2 regions of the Mesorhizobium sp. M3A.F.Ca.ET.175.01.1.1 genome follow, and region 2 is predicted to be linked to the other one. Evidence: predicted binding sites of a transcription regulator. Region 2 holds the regulator's gene; the other holds the start of a gene.
The links. The regulator PhoB, encoded in region 2, activates phosphate uptake and scavenging genes when phosphate is short. The targets are predictions, from matches to a motif close to TGTCATNNANCTGTCAT.

Region 1: a site for PhoB is predicted at 5,114-5,130, ahead of EN818_RS19425 (alkaline phosphatase). Genes of this name have one in related genera too.

What each region holds. Positions count from the first base shown of each region.
Region 1 is NZ_SRTP01000008.1:152,399-164,076, forward strand. Features, by position in the region: gene EN818_RS19390 (YgcG family protein) at 1-436, shown strand, start outside; gene EN818_RS19395 (TPM domain-containing protein) at 442-1,080, shown strand; gene EN818_RS19400 (GNAT family N-acetyltransferase) at 1,211-1,717, shown strand; gene ppa (inorganic diphosphatase) at 1,917-2,450, shown strand; gene EN818_RS19410 (hypothetical protein) at 2,451-3,041, opposite strand; gene EN818_RS19415 (TetR/AcrR family transcriptional regulator) at 3,086-3,700, opposite strand; gene EN818_RS19420 (MFS transporter) at 3,778-5,061, shown strand; gene EN818_RS19425 (alkaline phosphatase) at 5,204-6,778, shown strand; gene EN818_RS19435 (hypothetical protein) at 6,991-7,278, opposite strand; gene typA (translational GTPase TypA) at 7,475-9,304, shown strand; gene EN818_RS19445 (DUF1062 domain-containing protein) at 9,364-9,990, opposite strand; gene EN818_RS19450 (YciI family protein) at 10,410-10,733, opposite strand; gene EN818_RS19455 (peroxidase-related enzyme) at 10,963-11,526, opposite strand; gene EN818_RS19460 (NAD-glutamate dehydrogenase) at 11,667-11,678, shown strand, end outside.
Region 2 is NZ_SRTP01000002.1:376,047-387,724, reverse strand. Features, by position in the region: gene pstB (phosphate ABC transporter ATP-binding protein PstB) at 1-743, shown strand, start outside; gene phoU (phosphate signaling complex protein PhoU) at 762-1,463, shown strand; gene phoB (phosphate regulon transcriptional regulator PhoB) at 1,483-2,172, shown strand; gene EN818_RS06490 (ROK family protein) at 2,256-3,497, opposite strand; gene xylF (D-xylose ABC transporter substrate-binding protein) at 3,762-4,802, shown strand; gene EN818_RS06480 (sugar ABC transporter permease) at 5,044-6,408, shown strand; gene EN818_RS06475 (ATP-binding cassette domain-containing protein) at 6,436-7,236, shown strand; gene EN818_RS06470 (CHASE domain-containing protein) at 7,360-8,982, shown strand; gene EN818_RS06465 (YMGG-like glycine zipper-containing protein) at 9,097-9,342, opposite strand; gene EN818_RS06460 (hypothetical protein) at 9,425-9,751, opposite strand; gene EN818_RS32575 (hypothetical protein) at 9,870-10,049, opposite strand; gene EN818_RS06455 (sensor histidine kinase) at 10,195-11,226, opposite strand; gene EN818_RS06450 (DUF1328 domain-containing protein) at 11,380-11,544, opposite strand.

The DNA of each region.
Region 1 (11,678 bases), on a different contig from region 2:
GCACACCAAGCTGATCATCGAGAACGACATGGTGCCGGCCTTCCGCGCCGGCGACTTCTCCGGCGGCATAGCCAAGGCCGTCGACGACATGATCATGGTGCTGGAGGGCAATCCGGAAGAGCTCGAGGCGCGCGGCAAGCGCAACGAGCAGGCGCCCTTCAACTCGGACGACCTGTTCTTCACGATCTTTATCACGATCTGGATCATAATCCTGGTCGGCAGTCTTGCCGCCTCCATCCTGCCGCCGATCTTCGGCCAGAAGATCGGCCCCGGCCGCTACCGCTGGCTGGGGATGACCTTCGAGCCGGGACGGCGGTCGTCCAGTAGCGGCTGGTCGTCAGGCAGCTCCGGCGGCGGCTGGTCGTCCGGCGGCGGCGGCGGGTTCTCGGGCGGCGGCGGCTCCTCCGGCGGCGGCGGTTCCTCGGGAAGCTGGTGAGATCCATGGCAACACGACCGATCAGCCCTGAGGACCACGAGCGCATCGCCGCCGCGATCAGCGCGGCCGAGGCAAAGACCGACGGCGAAATCTATTGCGTCGTGGCGCGCGCCAGCGACAGTTATTTCTTCCAGGCCGCCTTCGCGGTCTCGCTCGCCGCGCTCATCGTCAGCCTCGGCGTGGCGTACGGGCTGGAAGCGTGGTGGCTGACCATGCGCTTGCCGCATTTCGTCCTGGCCGAACTCCTGGCGCTGGCCTCGGTGCTGGTCCTGTTGTGGGCGCTGCCCGGCCTGCGCATCCATTTCGTGCCGAGAAGGCTGCGCTACCAGGCGGCGCACGACAATGCGATGAAGCAGTTCCTTGCCCGCAACGTCCATCGCACCGCGGCGCGCACCGGCGTGCTGATCTTCGTCTCCATCATCGAGCGTTATGCCGAGGTGGTGGCCGACTCAGGCATCGACGCCAAGGTCGGCCAGCATGTCTGGGACGGTGTGGTGCGGGATCTCACCGCGCATGCCGGCGACGATCGCCTCGCCGACGGTTTCGTCAAGGCGGTCGAATCAGTCGGCGCGATGCTGGCCGAGCACTTCCCGGTCACCGCCGACGACGTTAACGAGCTCGAAGACCACCTCGTCGAAATCTGATCGAGCGAAAAGCCCGTCCGAGGCCGTTTTCCGCGCTTTCGCCACCTGTCAGGAACGATTGTGCGAAAGAGCAAGCGCCCTCGGGCGGACTCTTTGCAAGCGGCCGATGCGGGTTTATGGTTAAGAAATCATGAACACGCTGATCATCGACATCAGGAAAGCCGAGCCACGCGATGCCAACGCCATCGCCGAGGTGCATCAGGAGGCCTGGCGCGGCGCCTATTCCGGCATCATCCCCCATCGCACGCTGACCTCGATGATCAATCGGCGCGGCCCCGACTGGTGGGCCAATGCGATTCGCCGCGCGGCGACGGTGCTGGTGGTCGAGATCGGCGGCACGATCGCCGGCTATGCCACGATCGGCAAGAATCGCGCCAAGGAACTCAGGCAGCAGGGCGAAATCTATGAGCTTTACCTGCGCCCGGAATATCAGGGCATCGGGCTGGGCAGCCGGCTTTTCAGGGCAGCGCGGGGCCGCCTGGCAGACCACGGTCTGAAGGGTCTGGTGGTTTGGGCCCTTGAAGACAACCAGAACGCGCTCGCCTTCTATTCCGGAGCAGGCGGCCGCGATATCGCCGAAGGCGTCGAGGTATTCGAGCAGAAGGCGCTGAAGAAGATCGCTTTCGTTTGGGAATGAAAGGCGCCGGACGCGCGGAAACGGATTGTCTGTTTCGGCGCATGTCTTCTCCCAAAACCGCTCCGTACTCGGGCCGGCCTGCATCAGGTTACAAACCATCACAAACTGTGCGCGTCCATTAGCATTCGGCGCTATTCGACGCATTGCACCATGATGCGTCCCCCGCTATCGGTCTTGCAACCGAGAGAGGGACCACGCCATGCGTATCGAAGCGATTGCCACGGGGAAGAACCCGCCTGAGGACATCAACGTCATCATCGAGGTGCCGATCGGCGGCGAGCCGATCAAATACGAGATGGATAAGGACGCCGGCACGCTGTATGTCGACCGCTTCCTGCACACCTCGATGCGCTATCCCGGCAATTACGGTTTCGTGCCGCATACGCTGTCGGGCGACGGCGACCCGATCGACGTTTTGATCTGCAACACGCGCGCGCTGGTGCCGGGCTGCGTCATCAATGTGCGGCCGATCGGCGTGCTGATCATGGAAGACAATGCCGGCCAGGACGAGAAGGTGATCGCGGTGCCCTCGCCGAAGCTGACGCTGCGCTATGAGAACGTCACCGAATACACCCACCTGCCCGAGATCACGCGCCAGCAGGTGCAGCACTTCTTCGAGCACTACAAGGATCTCGAGCCCGGCAAATGGGTCAAGATCGAGGGCTGGCACGATTCCAAATACGCCAAGAGGATGATCGTCGAGGCGATCGAGCGGGCGAAGACGGTCAAGTAGTCAGTTGTCGACCCGGCCAAAGTCGGGGACGCTGCCGATCACCTCACGCTTGTCCTTGCCGCAGGCGAAGCCCTTCGCCTTTTCATCGGCGAGTTTGCGCGCCTGATCGTTGGCCTGGGGATTGCCGGTGGCGAGCACCAGGCCGATCGTGCAGCCGCCATGCTCTTCCGGCTGCGCCACCTTGGCGACGACCAGCACCTCGGTCGGCTTGTTCTCGTTGTCGGGATTGCTGATCTCGCGGCGATGAATGACGGCGAAGGGCACGGCTTTGTCGCCATTGGTCTCGATCCGCCATTCGACCTTCGGCCCCGCGGTGTTGAGGCCGGAAAAGCTCTCCCAGACGGCGGTCATGTCGTCGGAGGGAAAGCCGTAATAGAGGGATTCGCGTGCGTCGTCGTAAGCGATCAGCACCGGATAGCCGCGATAGCCCGAGCAGGCGAGGCTCGCCCAGTCGCCTTCGCCCTCCTCGGATTGGGCGTAGGTCACGCAGTCCTTCTTCCAGTCGAGATCGGTGTAGACGCTGGAAATCTCGCCCGCACGCGCCGCCTGGCAGAGACCGGCAACGGCAAGCGAGATCAGAAGAGCACGCATCGCTGACAACTCCCATTTGAGTTGTCGAAGCGTAGCGCCACCCGCTATTTCTTCAAGCTCGCTTCGACCAGCAGGTCGGCGTTGCGGGCGACCGATGCCGCCGGTCCGCCGAGGCCGAACAGCTGGCCGCTGATATAGGCGCCTTCGATGAGGAGCAGCAGACCGTCGCCAAGCGTGTCCGGGTCCGCCGCGCCCATCGCCGCCGCCATGGCGCGCAGGCGCCGGCGCAGTTCCTGCTTGTTGGCCTCGCTGACGACGCGCGCCGGATGGCCGTGCTCGGGATATTCGACCGCGGCGTTGGTCATGCCGCAGCCGCGGTAATCCGGCCGCTGCGTGCGTTTGCCGACGCGGGTCAAAAAAGCACCGATCTGCGCGCGCGGGTCACCCGGATGGGCCTCGACGGCCTCGTCGAAGCGCTGCCAGAATTCGCGATCGTATTGGCGCAGGTAGGAAGCCGCGAGCTGGTCCTTCGACGGAAAGCTGCGGTAGAGGCTGGGCTTGGTCACACCGGCGCGCTTGACGATCTCGTCGACGCCGATCGCCCGGATGCCTTCGCGATAGAACAAGTCGCGCGCCACGCCGAGGATTTTGTCGGCGGCCTTCGGCGTCGAGGCAGGCGCCTCGCTGATCGATCCTTCAATTTTATTGTCCGATGGCATCAACCAACTCGCTTGACAATGTTACTGACCGGTACGTATGTATGGCGCCATCCCATTGCAACGTACCGGTCAGTAACATGATAGCTCAGTCCCGCCCGTTTGGCCAGCGCTACGCTTTTGTCGTCGTCGCGGTCATCTTCTTCTGCCTGCTCATCGCGGCCGGGCTCCGCTCGGCGCCGGCCGTCATGATGCTGCCGCTGGAAGAGAGTTTCGGCTGGCGGCGCGACGTCATTTCGATGGCCGCCGGCGTCGGCATCCTGCTCTATGGCCTGACCGGCCCGTTCGCCGCGGCATTGATGGAACGCATCGGATTGCGCCGCACCCTGCTTGCCGCGCTGCTGATCATGTCGGGCTCGACGGCGCTCAGCCTGCTGATGAGCAAGCCCTGGCATCTCTTCATCACCTGGGGCGTGTTTTCCGGCATCGGCTCGGGCGCAGTGGCAAGCGTGCTCGGCGCCACCATCGTCAATCGCTGGTTCAAGACCAATCGCGGCCTCATGATGGGCCTGATGTCGGCGTCGAGCGCCACCGGCATGCTGGTGTTCCTGCCGCTCATCGCCTCGCTGGCGCAGGCCGGCGGCTGGAAGCCGGTGGCGATCGCCGTCTCGATCGCGACGGCAGCGCTGGTGCCGCTCGTCCTTCTGCTGGTGCCGGAGCGCCCGGCCTCGATCGGTCAGGTCCGCTACGGCGCCGACGCCGACGACGTTCCGCCGGTCTCCCCCGCTTCGCAGGGCAATTTCCTGACGCACACGCTGAACACGCTTCGCCGCGCTGCCGGCACGCGGGTGTTCTGGTACCTGTTCGCCACTTTCTTCGTCTGCGGCTTCACCACCAATGGTCTCGTCGGCACCCATCTCATCGCCTTCTGCGGCGACATGGGCATCGGCGAGGTGCAGGCGGCCGGACTCTTGTCGATGATGGGCATCTTCGACCTGATCGGCACGACGCTGTCGGGCTGGCTCACCGACCGCTTCGATCCGCGCAAGCTGCTCGGCGTGTATTACGCCGTGCGCGGCCTGTCGCTGATCTACCTGCCCTATTCCGGTTTCTCAGCCACCAGCCTGATCATCTTCGCCGTGCTCTACGGGCTCGACTGGATCGCCACGGTGCCGCCGACGCTGCGGCTCGCCAACGAGGCCTTCGGCGACCGCAGCGGTCCGATCGTGTTCGGCTGGATCGTCGCCGGGCACCAGGTCGGCGCGGCAGCGGCAGCAGCCTTCGGCGGCACGATGCGCGAACTCCAGGGCAATTACGAGCTTGCCTTCTTGATAGCGGGCATGACCGGCATTGCCGCCGCCTGCATCTCGTTGCTGATCAACACCAGCAAGCCGGCCTTCGAGGCGGAACCGCAGGCGGCTTGAGGCGCCAATCTCCCCCCTCGAGGGCCCTCGAGGGGGGAGATCGCCTGTTCACTGTTATCAAAACTTCATGGTTCCGAGATGCGCCTGAAACATTGAGGCGGGAGCTTGGCCGGCGATGTTCAATGCCATCCCGGAGACAGCCATGAACAAGTTCTCGTTGACCCGCCGCGCTTTCGTCACTTCGGCCAGCGCACTCGGCCTTGTCGGTGCCTCCGGGCTCGCGCTGCCTTACTATTCGCGCGCCAGCCAGCGGCCAGTCTTCACCCATGGCGTCCAGTCGGGCGATGTCGATGCCACGTCCGGCATGGTCTGGACCCGCACCGACCGCCCGGCTCGCGTCATGTTCGAAGTGTCGTCGACGGAGAGCTTCGCCAACGCGACCAAGCTCGCGCCGCTCGATACGTCGCCGGCCAGCGACTACACGGTGAAGCGGCTGCTCGCCGATCTCGCCGCCGACCAGGACATCTTCTACCGCATGGTCGCCGCCGACCTTTCTGACATCAACGCTGTCTCCGAGCCGATCGTCGGCCGCTTCCGCACCGCGCCTGCGTCCAAACGCGATATCCGCTTCGCCTGGTCGGGCGACACTGCCGGCCAAGGCTGGGGCATCGACGAGACCGGCATGAAGACCTACGCCACGATCGGCAAGCACACGCCCGACTTCTTCCTCCACTCCGGCGACACGATCTATGCCGACGGCGTGATGAAGGACGAGGTCGACCTGCCCGGTGGCGGCAAGTGGAAGAACGTCGTCATGATCGACGGCAAGCGCAAGGTAGCCGAGACGCTGGATGAGTACCGCGACCAGTGGAAATACAACATGATGGACAAGAACGTGCTGGGCTTGAGCGCGATCTGCCCGACCTTCTACCAGTGGGACGACCATGAGGTCGTCAACAACTGGTCGGATTCGAAGGATCTCACAGCCGACGACCGCTACTCGGAAAAATCCATCCATGTGCTGGCGGCCCGCGCGGCGCGCGCCTTCCACGAGATGACGACGATCCGCTACGAGCCGTCGGAACCGGGTCGCGTCTACCGCAAGATCGCCTATGGACCATTGCTCGACGTGTTCTTCCTCGACATGCGCTCCTATCGCGGCCCGAACGGCCCGGGCATGGAGGACACGATGACGCCGCAATCGCGCTTGCTCGGCGAGCAGCAGACCAAGTGGCTGAAGCGCGAGCTCGCCAATTCCAGGGCGACCTGGAAGATCATCGCGGCCGACATGCCGCTTGGCCTCGTCGTCTGGAACGACGCCGCCAAGAAAACCGGCGCCGAGGCACTCAGCAATGGCGACAACGGCTTGCCGAAGGGCCGGGAGCTCGAGATCGCCGACCTGCTGCGCTATATCAAGAATGCCGGCATCAGCAACACGGTATGGCTCACCGCCGACGTGCACTATACGGCGGCCCACTACTATAACCCCGACAAGGCGCAGTTCCAGGATTTCAGCCCGTTCTGGGAATTCGTCTCCGGCCCGATCCACGCCGGCACCTTCGGCCCCAACAATTTCGACATGACTTTCGGGCCGGAGCTCAAGTTCATCAAGGCGCCGACCGCCGAGCAGGGCCAGAACCTGCCGCCTTCGGCGGGCCTGCAGTTCTTCGGCCTGGTCGACATTTCCGGCGCCACCGAACAACTCACCGTGCGGCTGATGGACCGCGACGACAACGAGCTCTACAAGGTCACGCTCGATCCTGTGCGGTCGGCCTAATCTGAATACGTCGGCGGGACAGCACCCCCCTCTGCCCTGCCGGCCATCTCCCCCTCAAGGGGGGAGATCGGATTTCGCATTAGCTTTCGCCAATTTCCAACGCTGCAGGACGCGGCGGTGGGGGCAAACTGCCAATCTCCCCCCTTGAGGGGGAGATGCCCGGCAGGGCAGAGGGGGGGTGCTGTCCCGCCAGGGTTCCTGTGGCGCCGTCGTCAATCCGGGTAGCAGGTCGAGGGAATATTCGGCCAGACGGCCGTGTCGCAGTTGGCCGCCTGCTGCCGCTGCTTGAAGGCGGCGCTGACCGGGCCGGTGACGATCGGGTCGACGCCCTCGGGGGCGTCGGCGAACATCTGCTGAGCCGTCTGCGTGCCGGACGGCCGCGCCGGATTGGCTTCCTTCAAGGCCGCGGCCGACTGCGCGGCTCCTGCCGCGATGAGGACGCCAAGCGCCGCCCACGCGAAAACCGGACGCAATCTGGACATCTGATCGGTCATGAACATCGAACTGCCCGGCCCCGCAAAGGTTCCGCCTTGGTTAACGGAATCATTTCACACCAAGACGTTTAAGAATCAGTGACCATGTATTTGGGGCGCGGCGTCCCCTTTCGCAAATGCGAAAAACCTTGTATGAGCCGCGCAACCGAAAATGGCGGCGCTTGTTAAGCCTGCTGCCTGCAACGCTCCCGAGACCAGACAAATGAATCTCCGCAATATCGCGATCATCGCGCACGTCGACCATGGCAAAACCACCCTCGTCGACCAGCTTCTCAAACAATCCGGCGCCTTCCGCGACAACCAGCGCGTCGCCGAGCGCGCCATGGATTCCAACGACCTCGAAAAGGAACGCGGCATCACCATCCTGGCCAAGGCGACCTCGGTCGACTGGAAAGGCACCCGCATCAACATCGTCGACACGCCCGGACACGCCGATTTCGGCGGCGAGGTCGAACGCATCCTGTCGATGGTGGATTCGGCGATCGTGCTGGTCGACGCCGCCGAAGGGCCGATGCCGCAGACCAAATTCGTCGTCGGCAAGGCGCTCAAGGTCGGCCTGCGGCCGATCGTCGTCATCAACAAGATCGACCGGCCGGACGCCCGCCACATCGAGGTGGTCAACGAGGTGTTCGACCTGTTCGCCGCGCTCGACGCCACCGACGAGCAGCTCGATTTCCCGATTCTCTACGGTTCGGGCCGCGACGGCTGGGTGTCGGAGAATCCGGAAGGCCCGAAGGACCAGGGCCTTGCGCCGCTGTTCGACCTCGTCGTCAGGCATGTGCCGGCGCCGACGGTGCATCCCGGTCCGTTCCGCATGATCGGCACCATCCTGGAAGCCAATCCGTTCCTTGGCCGCATCATCACCGGCCGCATCGAGTCGGGCTCGCTGAAGGCCAACCAGCCGGTCAAGGTGCTGCACCATGACGGCACCCAGATCGAGACCGGACGTGTGTCCAAGATCCTCGCCTTCCGCGGCCTCGAGCGCCAGCCGATCGACGAGGCCCAGGCGGGCGACATCGTCGCCATCGCCGGCCTGTCGAAAGGCACCGTCGCCGACACCTTCTGCGATCCGACGGTGAGCGAGCCGCTGCATGCGCAGCCGATCGACCCGCCGACCGTGACCATGTCCTTCCTCGTCAACGACAGCCCGCTTGCCGGCACCGAGGGCGACAAGGTGACCAGCCGCGTCATCCGCGACCGCCTGCTGCGCGAGGCCGAGGGCAATGTCGCGCTCAAGATCGAGGAATCGGCGGAAAAGGATTCCTTCTTCGTCTCCGGTCGCGGCGAACTTCAGCTTGCGGTGCTGATCGAGACCATGCGCCGCGAAGGTTTCGAGATCGCCGTGTCGCGGCCGCGCGTCGTCATGCAGAAGGGCGAGAACGGGGAACTGCTCGAGCCGATCGAGGAAGTCGTCATCGACGTCGACGAGGAGCATGCCGGCGTCGTCGTGCAGAAAATGTCGGAGCGCAAGGCCGAGATGGTCGAGTTGCGTCCGTCCGGCGGCAACCGCCAGCGTCTTGTCTTCCACGCGCCGACGCGGGGCCTGATCGGCTACCAGTCGGAGCTGTTGACCGATACGCGCGGCACCGCGGTGATGAACCGCCTGTTCCATGCCTATGAGCCCTACAAGGGCGAGCTGCCCGGCCGCACCAACGGCGTGCTGATCTCCAACGAGCAGGGCGAGTCCGTCGCCTATGCGATGTGGAACCTGGAAGACCGCGGCCCGATGATCATCGACCCGGGCGTCAAGGTCTATCAGGGCATGATCATCGGCATCCACTCGCGCGACAACGACCTCGAGGTCAACGTGCTGAAGGGCAAGAAGCTCACCAACATCCGCGCCGCCGGCAAGGATGAGGCGGTGAAGCTGACGCCGCCGGTCCGCATGACGCTGGAACGCGCCCTGGCCTGGATCCAGGACGACGAACTGGTCGAGGTGACGCCGAAGACCATCCGGCTCCGCAAGCTCTATCTCGACCCGAACGAGCGCAAGCGTTTCGAGAAGTCGGCCAGGGTGATGGGCGCGGCGTAAGCCCAACCCGAAGCAGTCATACAGGGAGGGAGGGAGCAGCTGCTCCCTCCCTTTTCACTTCAGCCGCATGCGAGCGCGATGATGGCGTCGCGGTCGGCCTCGCCTGCCAGATCGATGCGGATCGTCATGCCGTCTCGTGCCCGCCTGCGCAGGGCTTTGGCGCCCTCCGGCTCAACGGCCAGCGCGCGCCGCTCTTCCCAGGTCTGAAGCCTCGATCGCGAGATGCCCAACTCGCCGGCAAGCAGCCGATCCAGCCGTAAGGGTGTTGCGGCCTCGAGACGAAGCTCGAGCCAAAGCGCGCTCGCGCATTGTGGTCTCCCCTCGACAAGCTCCTTCCGCACCGTGATGTCGGGAAATTCCTTGACGCGGGCAATCCGGCTCCGGAGCCCGGCAGCGTCGAATGCATGGCGACGCGCCAGCGCCGGATCATTGCATTCCAGCGCCGCCAATAGCGCGGGCTCTATGTCGCGGCGATTGCAGCGCTCGAAAATGGTGCGGTTCCAGGAGTTTTCGCAGCCTGTGCAGCGATAGATCAGCCAGACGTCTATGCGCTTGCCGTTGGCGTTGACGCGGAATTTGCCGCTGCATCGATACGGTCTGGTGCCGCCGCAGCGATTGCAGTTGATGAAAGGTCGAGGCGCGATTTCGGGCGCGATCGCCCAGCGGATACGCAACAGTCCAGACATGCCGGTAGGCCCTTCCCGTTGGGAAGTCCGTCAGGCCGGCATTGTCCGAGATGCCCTATCTCTTTGTTGGCATGATCTTTTCCGAAAACCGGGTTGCACTTTTCGGGATCATGCCTGCGGGCACGGCGTGGCGAGAGCTGCGGCGGTTGGATGTCTGGCGTCGCGAGTTGCGCGCGACAGCGGCTCAGCAAGTGCCAACCGGTCTCGAACCCGCCGCCTGAAGAACACGTGAAAATGATGCAAGCTGCCGCCAAAGCTGCGCCTGCGGTGTTTTCGGGGGAGTAGACGAGACCGGCGGTTACTGAGGCAAAGTGAGGCTCGAAAAATGGATAAGGGTCGGTTCTTCTAGCCGCGAGGCGGCAGGCAGGCAAGTCCAGCCCTGCCTGCCTTCTCTCGGCGGCAATCGCCGCGCCCTGCCGTCACGTCATCTCGATGATCGGCGCGATCTCGACGCTGAAGGCAGGATCCATCAGGATCGGGCAATCCTTGGCCTTGGCAACGGCATCGTCGATATCCCTGGCCTCGACGATGGTATAGCCGGCCGTGGGATTGCTGCCGCCGTTGTTCTCGACCTTGCCGCCGGGCAGCACAGTCTTAGACATGCCGACCGGATTGCCGCCGTCGATCACCGCCGAGCCAAGCTTGCCGTACCAGCCGGTCCAGGCGTCCATCGCCGCTTTGCGTTCGGTCTCGTCGGTCGGCATCTTGCCGGAGCCGTGATAGACATAGAGAAATTTCGCCATGTTCTCCTCCTTGTCGGCGGCGTCGAACCGGCATGCGGCCACGCCGCGTTGGCTGTTTGTTTGGCGCAATTTCGGGCGGCAAACCGTTCACACTTTCCCTGAAATTGCTCGCGATATGCGGCCAGACCGCAATCCGATATGCGGGCCATGCCGCAATCGTTGATCATCGGACCAAACGGGCGGACATGCAACGAGAATGCACGGTTGCCAATTCAGGACCGAGGTCGCCTCACCGGGCCATCGCATGGTATTCGGCATTCGGCCGCATATCGACGGCGGCAGCCACCCGGTTCGACATGTTGAAGAACGCCGCGGTCGAGGCGATGTCCCAGATGTCGCAGTCGCAAAAGCCGGCTTCGCGCAACGCCGCGCGGTCCGCCTCGACGATCTTGGCCGGTTCTTCGGTCAGCTTGACCGCGAACTCCAGCATCGCGCGCTGGCGCGCCGACAACTCGGCGGCGCGGAAATTCATCACCATCATCTCGCCCAGCGCCGGCTCGCCGGAAAGCTGGCGCACTGCCGCGCCATGCGCGGTCAGGCAATAGTAGCAATGGTTGATCGAAGAGACGACGACCGCGATCATCTCGCGCTCCAGCTTCGACAGGCCGGAATCGCCCAGCATCAGCTCGTTGTACATGTCGGTGAAGGCGCGCAGCTTCTTCTCGTCGAAAGCGTAAGCCAAGAGCACGTTGGGCACGAGGCCGAGCTTCTCCTCGCATTTGGCGAAATAGGCTTTTGTCGCCTCGCCGAGTTCGGCCTGGACCAGATTGAGCGCGGTGATCTTGCCGGTCATATTCACCCTCCTCGCACGCTTCGATGCCGGCTCGAGGCCGAGCGTCATTTTTCTTGCTACGCCGTCAAACCTTTGTCGCCAAACGGCGGTCATCTGCTACCATAGCCGCAAAAGCATATGACGGGAGGGAATTAAGCATCATGGCCAGCGTG
Region 2 (11,678 bases):
TCGAGGTCAAGAACCTCAACTTCTACTACGGCCAATCGAAGGCGCTGAAGGATATCAGCCTGACGCTGCCCGAACGCAGCGTCACCGCCTTCATCGGGCCGTCGGGCTGCGGGAAGTCGACGCTGCTGCGCGTCTTCAACCGCATCTACGAACTTTATCCGAAGCAGAGCGCCGAGGGCCAGGTGCTGCTCGACGGCAAGAACATCCTTGACCGCTCGCAGGACCTCAACCTGCTCAGGACCAAGATCGGCATGGTTTTCCAGAAGCCGACGCCGTTTCCGATGTCGATCTACGAGAACATCGCCTTCGGCGTCCGGCTTTACGAGAAGATCAGCAAGTCCGAGATGGACGGCCGCGTCGAGCAGGCGCTGAAGCGCGCGGCATTGTGGAACGAGGTCAAGGACAAGCTTCACGCCAGCGGCCAGAGCCTGTCCGGCGGCCAGCAGCAGCGGCTCTGCATCGCGCGTACCGTGGCGGTGAAGCCCGAGGTCATCCTGCTCGACGAGCCGGCCTCGGCGCTCGATCCGCTGTCGACCGCCAAGATCGAGGAACTGATCGACGAACTCCAGGCCGACTACACGATCGTCATCGTCACCCACAACATGCAGCAGGCGGCGCGCGTGTCCCGGCAGACGGCATTCATGTATCTCGGCGAGCTGGTCGAGTTCGACCGCACCGAGAAGATCTTCACCTCGCCCCGCGAGAAGCGCACGCAGGACTACATCACCGGCCGCTTCGGCTGATCTCATACGAGGACATGAATCATGGCCCATACGGTCGCTTCCTTCGACGAGGATCTCGCCCAGATCAGCCGGCTCATCCGTGACATGGGCGATCTTGCCGGCGCGATGGTCGGCGCCTCGACCAAGGCACTGCTCAATTCCGACAATGCGATGGCGCAGCGCGTGGTCTCCGACGACGCCATCATGGACGCCCGCCAGCGCGAGCTCGACGACCGCGCCATCACCCTGATCGCCAAGCGGCAGCCCATGGCCGACGACCTGCGCAATGTGGTCGGCGCCATCCGCATGGCCGGCGACCTCGAGCGCATCGGCGACCTCGCCAAGAACATCGCCAAGCGCGTCGGCACCGTCGGCGTCAGCGCCGCGCCGCGCGACCTCTCGCATTCCATCGACGGCATGGCGCAGCTTGTACTGATCCAGGTGCAGGGCGTGATCGAGGAGTATGCGGCGGGCGACGCGGCGGCACTCGCCAGGCTGCGCAACGACGACGAGCGCATCGACGTCAAGTACACTTCGGTCTTCCGTGAGCTCTTGACCTACATGATGGAAGATCCGCGCAACATCACCGCTTGCACGCACCTTTTGTTCTGCGCCAAGAATCTGGAGCGCATCGGCGACCATGTGACCAACATCGCCGAGAACGCCTATTACGTGCTGACCGGCACCCAATTGCCCGCAAACCGTCCGAAGCAGGACGAGATGTCGGCGCCGGCGGCCTGACGACAAGGGTGAATTTCCAATGATCGCGCCACGCATCATGGTGGTGGAGGACGAGGAGCCGCTGGGCGTGCTGCTCCGCTACAACCTCGAATCCGAGGGCTATCAGGTCGAAGTGGTGACGCGCGGCGACGAGGCCGAGATCCGCCTGCAGGAGAACGTGCCCGATCTGCTGGTGCTCGACTGGATGGTGCCGGCGGTTTCCGGCATCGAGCTGTGCCGGCGCCTCAGGATGCGGCCCGAGACGGAGCGGCTGCCGATCATCATGCTGACCGCGCGCGGCGAGGAGAGCGACCGGGTGCGCGGGCTGTCGACCGGCGCCGACGACTATCTGGTCAAGCCGTTCTCGACGCCGGAATTCATGGCACGCGTCAAGGCGCTGCTGCGCCGCGCGAAGCCGGAGGTGCTGTCCAGCGTGCTCAAGGTCGGCGACATCGTGCTCGACCGTGAATCGCACCGTGTCTACCGCAAGAAGAGCGAGATCCGGCTCGGACCGACCGAGTTCCGGCTGCTCGAATTCATGATGCGCCATCCCGGCCGCGTGTTCTCGCGCAGCCAGCTGCTCGACAATGTCTGGGGCGAGACGATCTATATCGACGAGCGCACGGTGGATGTGCATGTCGGGCGCCTGCGCAAGGCGGTCAACAACGGCCGCATGCCGGATGTCATCCGCACCATTCGCGGGGCGGGCTACGCGATAAGGGAGGATTAGGTCCGGCGGCGACCCTTATGCCGACCTCGAGGGCGCCCGGCCAACCTTCAGCATTGGTGGCGATCTATCGAAGCAGCGTTGGCTCACGCCACGTTCTTTCCGGCGCCTGCCCGTGCCTGGATGCCCGGCGCGAAGATCTCCTGGTCGACGAAGGTCAGCGCGCGGACGGCGCAGCCCTCGCGGATCAGCGGCAATTCATTCGGCTCGGTGTCGAAGGAAATCGACTTCGAATGCTGGCCGCCGGCGGTCTGGGCGATGGCTGCGCGCAGCGCCGGCTCGATCAGGTCGAAGGCGGCGGCGCTGACGCCGACCATGGCGACCGGCGCCGGGTCGATCAGCGCGAACAGGCTGCCGAGGCCGAAGCCCAGCGCCTCTCCCGCCCGGCGATAGGCTTCGCGCTCCGGGCCGTCATTCTCGCGTGCCCGTGCCGCCAGAGCCCGCATGTCGGCGTCGCCGATGTCGACCGGCTCGGCATCCTCGCCCATCCGCATGGCGTTGCGCCAGATCGCGTAGTTGCCGGCATAGGCCTCGACGCAGCCGCGCCGCCCGCAGCGGCAGAGCGCACCGCCGGGTCGGTGGATCATGTGGCCGAACTCGCCGCCCGAAGAATGGGTGCCGGTGAACAGCTCGCCCTTCAGCACCAGGCCCATGCCAATGCCATGCGAGAGCAGGATGGCGATGAAATTGTCGCGGTAGCGCTCGGGTTCGCGCCACTGCAGCGCCACCGCCATCATGTTGCAGTCGTTCTCCATGGTGGCCGGGATGCCGAATTCCTGTTCCAGTATGTCGGCAAAGGCAATGTCGGTCAGCGGCGTGATCGGCGACCACAGCATCAAGCGGGCATGGGAATCGGTGATGCCTTGGATGCCCATGGCGATGCGGGCGACGCTGCTGACGTCGAGGTCGGGGTCCTCCAGCCGGCGCCGGACGATTGCGGTGCATTCGCCGATCAGTTCATCGCGGGGCAGGGTGAGAGTGTCGAGGCGGCGCTGCTCCTCGGCGATGACCTGGCCAGCATAGTCGATGACGGCGACGGAGAGGAAATTCAGCGACAGCACCACCGTGACCACCGCAGCCGCCTCGGGGTTGAGGGCAAGGCCGACCTGTGGCCGCCCCCGCTTCAGCGCTGCCGCCTCGCTCGCCTTGCTCTCGGCGAGTATGCCTTCCTGAATAAGGTCGGAGGAGATCGCGGATATGGTCGAATGGCTGAGCCCGGTGGTGGCGGCGATCTCCGTGCGCGACGGCTGCCCACCCCGGCGCACGGCCGCAAGCACCATCGCACGGTTGCGCCGACGCAGGTCGTCGTGGCGGATTCCCACCGACATCGTTTGCATTCCTCCCAGTCACCGCAGGCTTTCCGATGACATGGGCAGCGGGTGACAGGTGTGGATAGTGGCAGAACCAGGCGAAGCTGTCATTATTTATTGCGGAACCCGAAAAAAAGTTGCTGTCAGCTCAAAAACCCTCAGAATCGCAGTTGACAGCACTCCGCCATTGGATCAGTATTTTTTCGAGGCTCGAAAAAAAGAGCCTTGTGCCGGCCTTCGGGCCAGACTAGGTCGCGCCACGCACGGCGCAGGGAGGATATCATGAAGAAATTCGCAGCCGCCATGCTGGCGGGCGTCGCCATGTCGATGACGTTGGCCCCGGTCGCAGAGGCGAAGGACAAGGTCATCGGCGTTTCGTGGTCCAATTTCCAGGAGGAGCGCTGGAAGACCGACGAAGCGGCGATGAAGGCGGCGATCGAAGCTGCCGGCGACAAATACATTTCCGCCGACGCGCAGTCCAATCCGGGCAAGCAGCTGACCGATGTCGAAAGCCTCATCTCGCAGGGCGCCAACGCGCTGATCGTCCTGGCGCAGGACGCCTCGGCGATCGGGCCCGCGGTGCAGAAGGCACTGGACGAAGGCATCCCCGTCGTCGGCTACGACCGGCTGATCGAAAACAAGGACGTGTTCTACCTGACCTTCGACAACAAGGAAGTCGGGCGCATGCAGGCTCGCGAGGTGTTCAAGGCCAAGCCCGAGGGCAACTACGTCTTCATCAAGGGCTCGGGTTCCGATCCGAATGCCGATTTCCTGTTCTCGGGTTCGATGGAAGTCCTGAAGGAAGCGATCGACAGCGGCAAGGTCAAGAATGTCGGAGAGGCCTATACCGACGGCTGGCTGCCTGCCAATGCGCAGAAGAACATGGAACAGTTCCTGACCGCCAACGACAACAAGATCGACGCCGTGGTCGCCGCCAATGACGGCACCGCCGGCGGCGTCGTCGCGGCACTGACCGCGCAAGGGCTGGCTGGGACCGTTCCGGTGTCGGGCCAGGACGGCGACCACGCCGCGCTCAATCGCATTGCGCTTGGCACGCAGACTGTGTCGGTGTGGAAGGATGCGCGCGAGCTCGGCAAGAACGCCGCCGAGATCGCCTCGCAACTGGCCGACGGCAAGAAGATGGCCGACATCCCCGGCGCCAAGGACTTCACCACGCCCGGCGGCAACACCGTCAAATCGGTGTTCCTGACCCCGGTCGCGATCACCAAGGACAATCTGAACGTCGTCATCGACGCCGGCTGGATCAAGAAGGACGAGGTCTGCGCGGGCGTTGCCGCCGGCAGCGTCGCGGTCTGCAACTAACCAGCCGACCGAACAGCACGCCGCGGTCGAGAAAAGCCGCGGCGTTTGCCAAGGACTTTCCGCTTCAACGGGGCGGGAAGAGCCATGCGGGCAGCGCACGCGTCCGGCAGGATCGCCGAACTGCGCCGCCGTTGGTTTCCACGCAATTCCGGACGCAAAAACCGTGCGCGTTTTTCCTGGAACTGCCCTAGCATCGTGGTCCGGCAATTCGCGACAGACGGCACGCCGGTGGGAGGATATCATGACCGATACGACCTCTGATGCCGCCGCCAACCCGGCCGCGGATCGCGCGCGTGCCTCCGAACTCAGCGCCCTCGGGCGCTTCCTCAAGGCGACCGAGCTCGACACGCGCATGCTCGGCATGGTCGGCGCGCTGCTGATCATCTGGATCGGGCTGCACGTCATTTCGAGCCTGCGGCTTGGGGTCAATCCGTTCGATTTCGACAGCCGCACGTTCCTGACGCCGCGCAATTTGTGGAACCTGTCGGTTCAGACCTCGGCCGTGGCGATCATGGCTTCCGGCATGGTGCTGGTCATCGTCATGCGCAACATCGACCTTTCCGTCGGCTCGGCCGAAGGGCTGATCGGCATGGTCATGGGTTTTGCCCAGGTGCATTTCCTGGTGCGCATGGTCGGACTCGAACTGGGCAATCCGTGGGTCTGGGTGCTGGCACTGGCGATCGGCCTGACGCTCGGGCTGCTGATCGGCGCCTTCCAGGGTTTCGTCATCGCCTATCTCGATGTTCCAGCCTTCATCGTGACGCTGGGCGGACTGCTGGTGTGGCGCGGTGCTGCCTGGTGGGTGACCAGCGGCCAGACCGTCGCGCCGCTCGACGCCACCTTCCAGCTGATGGGCGGCGGACCGGCAGGCTCGATCGGCGCCAGCTGGAGCTGGGTCGTGGGCGTCGTCGCCTGCCTGGCGGTGGTGTTCATGCTGTTTCACGGCCGGGTGCAGCGAAAGCGCTTCCGCTTCCCGCTGCGCCCGATCTGGGCCGAGGCGCTGCTCGGTGCGGTCACCTGCGCGATCATCATGGGTGCCGTGTGGCTCGCCAATTCATATCCGTGGCCGGTCGGCATCGTGAACCGCTACGCGGCGGCCAACAACATCACTGTGCCCGAGGGCGGTCTGTTCATCGCCCACGGCATAGCCATCCCGGTGCTGATGGCGATTGCCGTCGGACTGATCATGACCTTCATCACCAAGCGAACCCGCTTCGGGCGCTATGTCTTCGCCATCGGCGGCAATCCGGAGGCGGCCAATCTTGCCGGCATCAACACCCGCTGGATCACCATGAAGGTGTTCATGATCATGGGCGTGCTGGCGACGATCGCCGCGGCGATCTCGTCCGCCCGGCAGAACTCCTCGACCAATGCGCTGGGCACGCTTGACGAGCTCCTGGTCATCGCCGCGGCGGTGATCGGCGGCACCTCGCTTGCCGGCGGCTCCGGAACCGTGCTCGGCGCCATGCTCGGCGCGCTGCTGATGCAGTCGCTGCAGTCCGGCATGGTGCTGCTCGGCGTCGACTCGCCGCTGCAAAGCATTGTCGTCGGCGGCGTGCTGGTCGTCGCCGTCTGGCTCGACACGATCTACCGCAAGCGCGTCTGAGCAGGCTGAAGGAGGAGGAGAACGATCATGGCAGACAAGTCCGCCCCCGCCGGCGCTCCGCTGGTCGACATGCGCAACATCTCGATCGCATTCGGCGGCATCCGCGCCGTCGACGACGCCTCCCTCGATCTTTACCCCGGCGAAGTGGTGGCGCTGCTCGGCCACAACGGCGCCGGCAAGTCGACGCTGATCAAGATCCTGTCCGGCGCTTACAAGCGCGATGCGGGCCAGATCTTCGTCAATGGCGAGGAGGCATCGATCTCCAACCCGCGCGACGCCAAGAAATACGGCATCGAGACGATCTACCAGACGCTGGCGCTCGCCGACAACGTCGATGCCGCCGCCAATCTGTTCCTCGGTCGCGAGCTGATGACCGGCTGGGGCACGCTCGACGACGTGGCCATGGAGGCGGAGGCGCGCAAGGTCATGGGTCGGCTCAATCCGCGTTTCCAGCGCTTCAAGGAGCCGGTGGTCAAGCTTTCCGGCGGCCAGCGGCAATCGGTGGCGATCGCTCGCGCCATCCTGTTCAACGCCCGCATCCTGATCATGGACGAGCCGACAGCGGCGCTCGGCCCGCAGGAAACCGCCCAGGTCGGCGAGCTGGTGCGGCAGCTCAAGGCCGACGGTATCGGCATCTTCCTGATCAGCCACGACATCCATGACGTGTTCGAGCTCGCCGACCGGGTCTGCGTGATGAAGAACGGCCAGGTCGTCGGCACCGCGCGCACCGGCGACGTGACCCAGGACGAGGTGCTCGGCATGATCATTCTGGGCAAATGCCCGCCCGGCGCCATACCGGGACCGGGAGCGCTGAAGATCGCGGCCTGAGGTAATTTAGCCGGCTAATTGCGTTGCCGGTGTGCCAGCCATCGCGATGATTTGGCCTCGCCATTGTATTGGCGCGGAGACTTGCCCATAAAGGCAACGACCGTCCATGGGCCGCATCCTGCGTTGAAAAAGCTCTTTCCGATCGTTGCCTTTGTCGCCGTCGCGCTTATCAGCCTGACGATGGCGGGATTCGCCTATTTCGCCACCCAGGAAGCGGCGCGCATCAAGTTCGAAGGAACGGCCGACGACGCGCTCAACCGCATCGAAAGCCGGATTGACCTGCATTTGTCGCTGCTGCGCTCCACGCAGGCACTGTTCGATGCCAACAACGGTGAGATCACGCGCGGGGAATTCAAGGCGTTCTTCACCGCGCTCGATATCAACGACAATTTCGCCGGCCTGCGCGGCATCGGATTCCTGAGACTGGCCAAGACCGGCGATGAGGCGGCGGTCGAGCGCGATATCCTGCGCGATCACGGATCGGCGCATCCCGTCTATCCCGCCACGACCCAGCAATGGCGCACGCCGATCGTGCTGTTCGAACCGCTCGACACATCCAACCAGTCGATCATCGGCTACGACATGTTCACCGAGCCGGTCCGGCGGGCGGCGATCGAAAAGGCGATGGCCGACGACCGGCAGCATGCCAGCGGGCTCGTCCAGCTCGGCCAGGGCACGGGCGCCGCGCAGACCTTCACGGGTTTTCTGGTCTTCGTGCGGCTCAATGTGGAGACCGCTCCGGATGTCATCGATGCAAGCCGCTCCTCCACGGCCGGATTCCTCTATGCCGCCTTCCGGGCGCGCGAGCTGTTCCAGACATCTCTCAGCCGCGCGCCGCTGCTGCCGGTCAACATCGAGATCTATGACGGCAAGGCGGAGGCCGGCAAGCTGCTGTTCCGCTCCGAGACCCCTCCGGCGCACGCCTTGGGCGACAGGCTTCTGGCGCGCCGCGAGATCGTCGTGGCGGGCAGGCCTTGGACCGTGCTGTTCAGGCCGACGAGCGCCTTCTCGCTGCCTTCCTCCCGCGCGGTGCCGGTGATGCTCGGTCTGTTCGGACTGCTGCTTGCCGGCGCCATCGCCTTGGTGGCGCGCTACCAGGAACGCGCTTACGACGCCGTGTCGCTGCTGCATGAGACGACGGAAAAGAGCCTGCTCGAAAAGGATCTGATGCTGCAGGAGATGAAGCATCGCATCAAGAACTCGATCACGCGGGTTCTTGCGATCGCGCGCCAGACCGCATCGCAGGCCACGGATGTGAAGGAGTTCTCGTCATCCTTCTCGGCGCGCCTGCAAGCGATGGCGGCCTCGCAGGACATGCTGACGCGTTCGCGCTGGCAGAAGGCCGACCTCGGGGATCTGCTGCGCATCGAGCTCGGTCAGGTGTTCGGCAAGGAACTGCCGGACGGCATATTGTCGGGGCCCGAGGTGATGCTCGATGAGACCACGACACAGGCGCTCGGCCTGACCTTTCACGAACTGGCGACGAATGCGCTGAAATATGGCGAAGCCGGCAATGTGGTCGGCGCGCTCAAGGTCGACTGGTTCGTCGAGAGGCGTAGCCGGGAGCGGATCCTGGTGCTCAACTGGCGCGAAGCCGGCCAGAAAAAACTGGAGACACCGGCCAAGACCGGTTTCGGCACCAAGCTGATCGATCTCAACGTCACCCGCGAATTGCGCGGCACGATCAGGCGCGATTTCCAGGCCGACGGCCTGACGGTGGAAATCAGAATCCCCCTGACCGGCTGAAGAGCGCGGTTCTCACGCAGCCCGGGCGCAAACCGCTACGCAGTTTTCCCGCGCAAGCAAATCCAGAGACCGGCCCGCCGGTCTCTGGATGGATGCGTCTGTCTGAAGCGGAAGTTAGTTGCAGCGGGCCGTGTAGATCCGGCCGCGATTATCGCGATACTGGCAGTAGCCATTGCGCAGGTTGCGCACCAGAAGACCGGAGCCGGCACCGACGGCCGCGCCGATCAGCGCCCCCTTGGTGCCGCCGATAAGGCCGCCGGCCACAGCGCCGACACCGGCGCCCACGCCGACGTCACGCTCGGTCGAAGTGCAGCCGCTGACACCGACGACCGCAACCAAGGCAATAATCATTTTCCGCATAAAATGCTCCCTCATTTTGAACTAACTTTTGGCAATGCCAGCAGCCGTTTAGCACGAAAAAACGAGCTTTGCCTGCTCGATCTTACTGTTGGTGAAGATAGTCCTTTTCGGGGCGCGGGCCGTTCGCCGCAATGAGCGTGCCGGCGATCTGGAGCGAGGCCTCGAGGGTGCCGTCAGGGCGCACGTTCCAGGCGATCTGGTCGTAGTCGTCCTCCAGCGCCGGATCGACGGCAAGGCACTCACCGATGACATGCTGGGCCTTGCTCCGAAGGCCGTCCAGCGCGAAGGGGCGTTCGGCGGTGCATTCCTCGAAGGTCTCGAAGACGCTCACCGGCACCGACAGCTCCCGGCAATCGGTCATGCCGTTCGAACAGCCGATGACAAGCAGCAAGGCAGCGATGTGTTCCATGGCGGAAGAACCTCCGGCCGCAGAAACGACGCCGAGTTGGTAAAGGTTCCGCGTCCAGGGCTTGCCCATGCTGCCTCAGCCTGCCCTTTGAGCCTTGCGAAGCAGCCGGCGAACCCGATCAGGTCAACTGCCAGGCCGCCAGCAGCGCCACGGCGGCCAGCAGCACGACAGCGCCGAGGCGGAGCGGACGGAGAAAGGGCTGAGGCGGAGGCTGCGGCTCGACCTCCTGGACGCCGCCCATCGAGATGCGGGCGGCCTGCTCCAGGCTATTCATATCGGCAACGATCACGTTCACCATCTCCCCAATCGCGCTTCGGCACGGCCGGGATTGCCGGTGCATGGGCCGCAGCGATTGTCGGGAAGCCCAGCATCGGACTTTATGGTGAACAGCCGGTTAAAGTCGCCGCCCACCTCGGCGGTCATACTCGGGATTATGAGAACAATCAGTCCGTTTCGAAATTGCCGTGAGGGACGGTGAGACGGTACTCGAGATGACCCTCGCCGATGTCAAGCGTGGCGGTGCCGTTCAGCGAGGCTGGGACGACACGCTCGAGGGCCACGCTGCCGAAGCGCTTTTCGTTGTGAGGCTTGTCGAGTTCGATCATTTCGCTCCAGATCAAACACAACGCGGGAGCCTCGCCGGGAGCCGTGGCCAGCCTGGCGTTGACCGATACATAGCCGCCCGGCCGCGACAGTGCCCCATAGCTCACCGAGTTCACGGCAAGCTCGTGCATCGCCAGTCCGATGTGCAGAGCCGCGTTGGGGTTGAGGTAGGGATTTTCGCCTTCGAACCGCAGGCTCCGCTTGGGGTCCGCGCCATAGCGGCCGACCTGACCGGATATGAGCTCGCGGAGCGCGGCGCCGCGCCAGTTGGATGACGTCACCAGATCCTGCGAGGAGGCGAGCGACTGCAAGCGGCCGCGAAAACGGGTCAGAAAGTCACCAAGCGTTTCCGAGTAGCGTCCGGTCTGGCTGGCGATGCTTTGAATGATGGCCAGAAGGTTCTTCGAGCGGTGGCTGACTTCGCGCAGCAACGTCTTCAACGTCTGTTCGCGCCGTTTCTGCTCGGTGGTCTCGACCATCGTGGTAACGACGCCCTGGACCTCGCCGGCCTCGCTGCGGTCGGCGTCGATCCAGATATGGAACCAGCGTATGCCATCGCTTGCCGGGATGCTCAGCTCGAGCCGATCCGCATTGCCGGATTGAACCACCCTTCGCTTGGCGGCCTTGATTCGCTCGGCCTGAGCGGGAGGAATCTGATCGGTTCCGTCGGCGGTGTCCGCTGCCCAGGGCGCGCGCATGTTGCGAGCCCAGACCGTCTTCATCTCGCGATCCTGGTAGAGAACGGAGATGCCTGCATTGTGGAGGGCATGAAGGAGAGCTCGCCCGAGCTGCATGCCGCTTTCGGCGGGATGCATGGCAATGACTTCGCTTTCGCGCACATCATCTTGGCTTTTGTCTCCCGTGGAACGCATCGATCGTATGTCCACCCGACGGAGGCTGAACGGCTCTGTTCGAAAACGGGTTCTCAAAAAGGTCCGCCGGGCGGCTTCCCGTGGAGGACTCCGCCCGGCGGTGGCTGGAAACCGTTTGAGGGGTGCGGCTTCCAGTGTTCAGCCGCTATCCCGTCAAGCCCGTCTAAACAGGCCGGCGATGAGCGAAATGATCAAGAAAGCCAGGAAGATGAAGAACAGTATCTGCGCGATACCGGCCGAAGTGCCGGCTATGCCGCCGAACCCAAGCGCGCCGGCAATGATAGCAACCACAAGGAACACGAGCGCCCAGTACAGCATGATGCGTCTCCTTCTTATGTCGGGGGAAAAACGTGGCTCGGTGCCGTTTGTTCCACCATTCGCTGAAAAAGACGACCCCCCACGACGCTCTTCCAGATCGAAAATGTCGAACGCGTCGAACCCGCGGCAGGCCG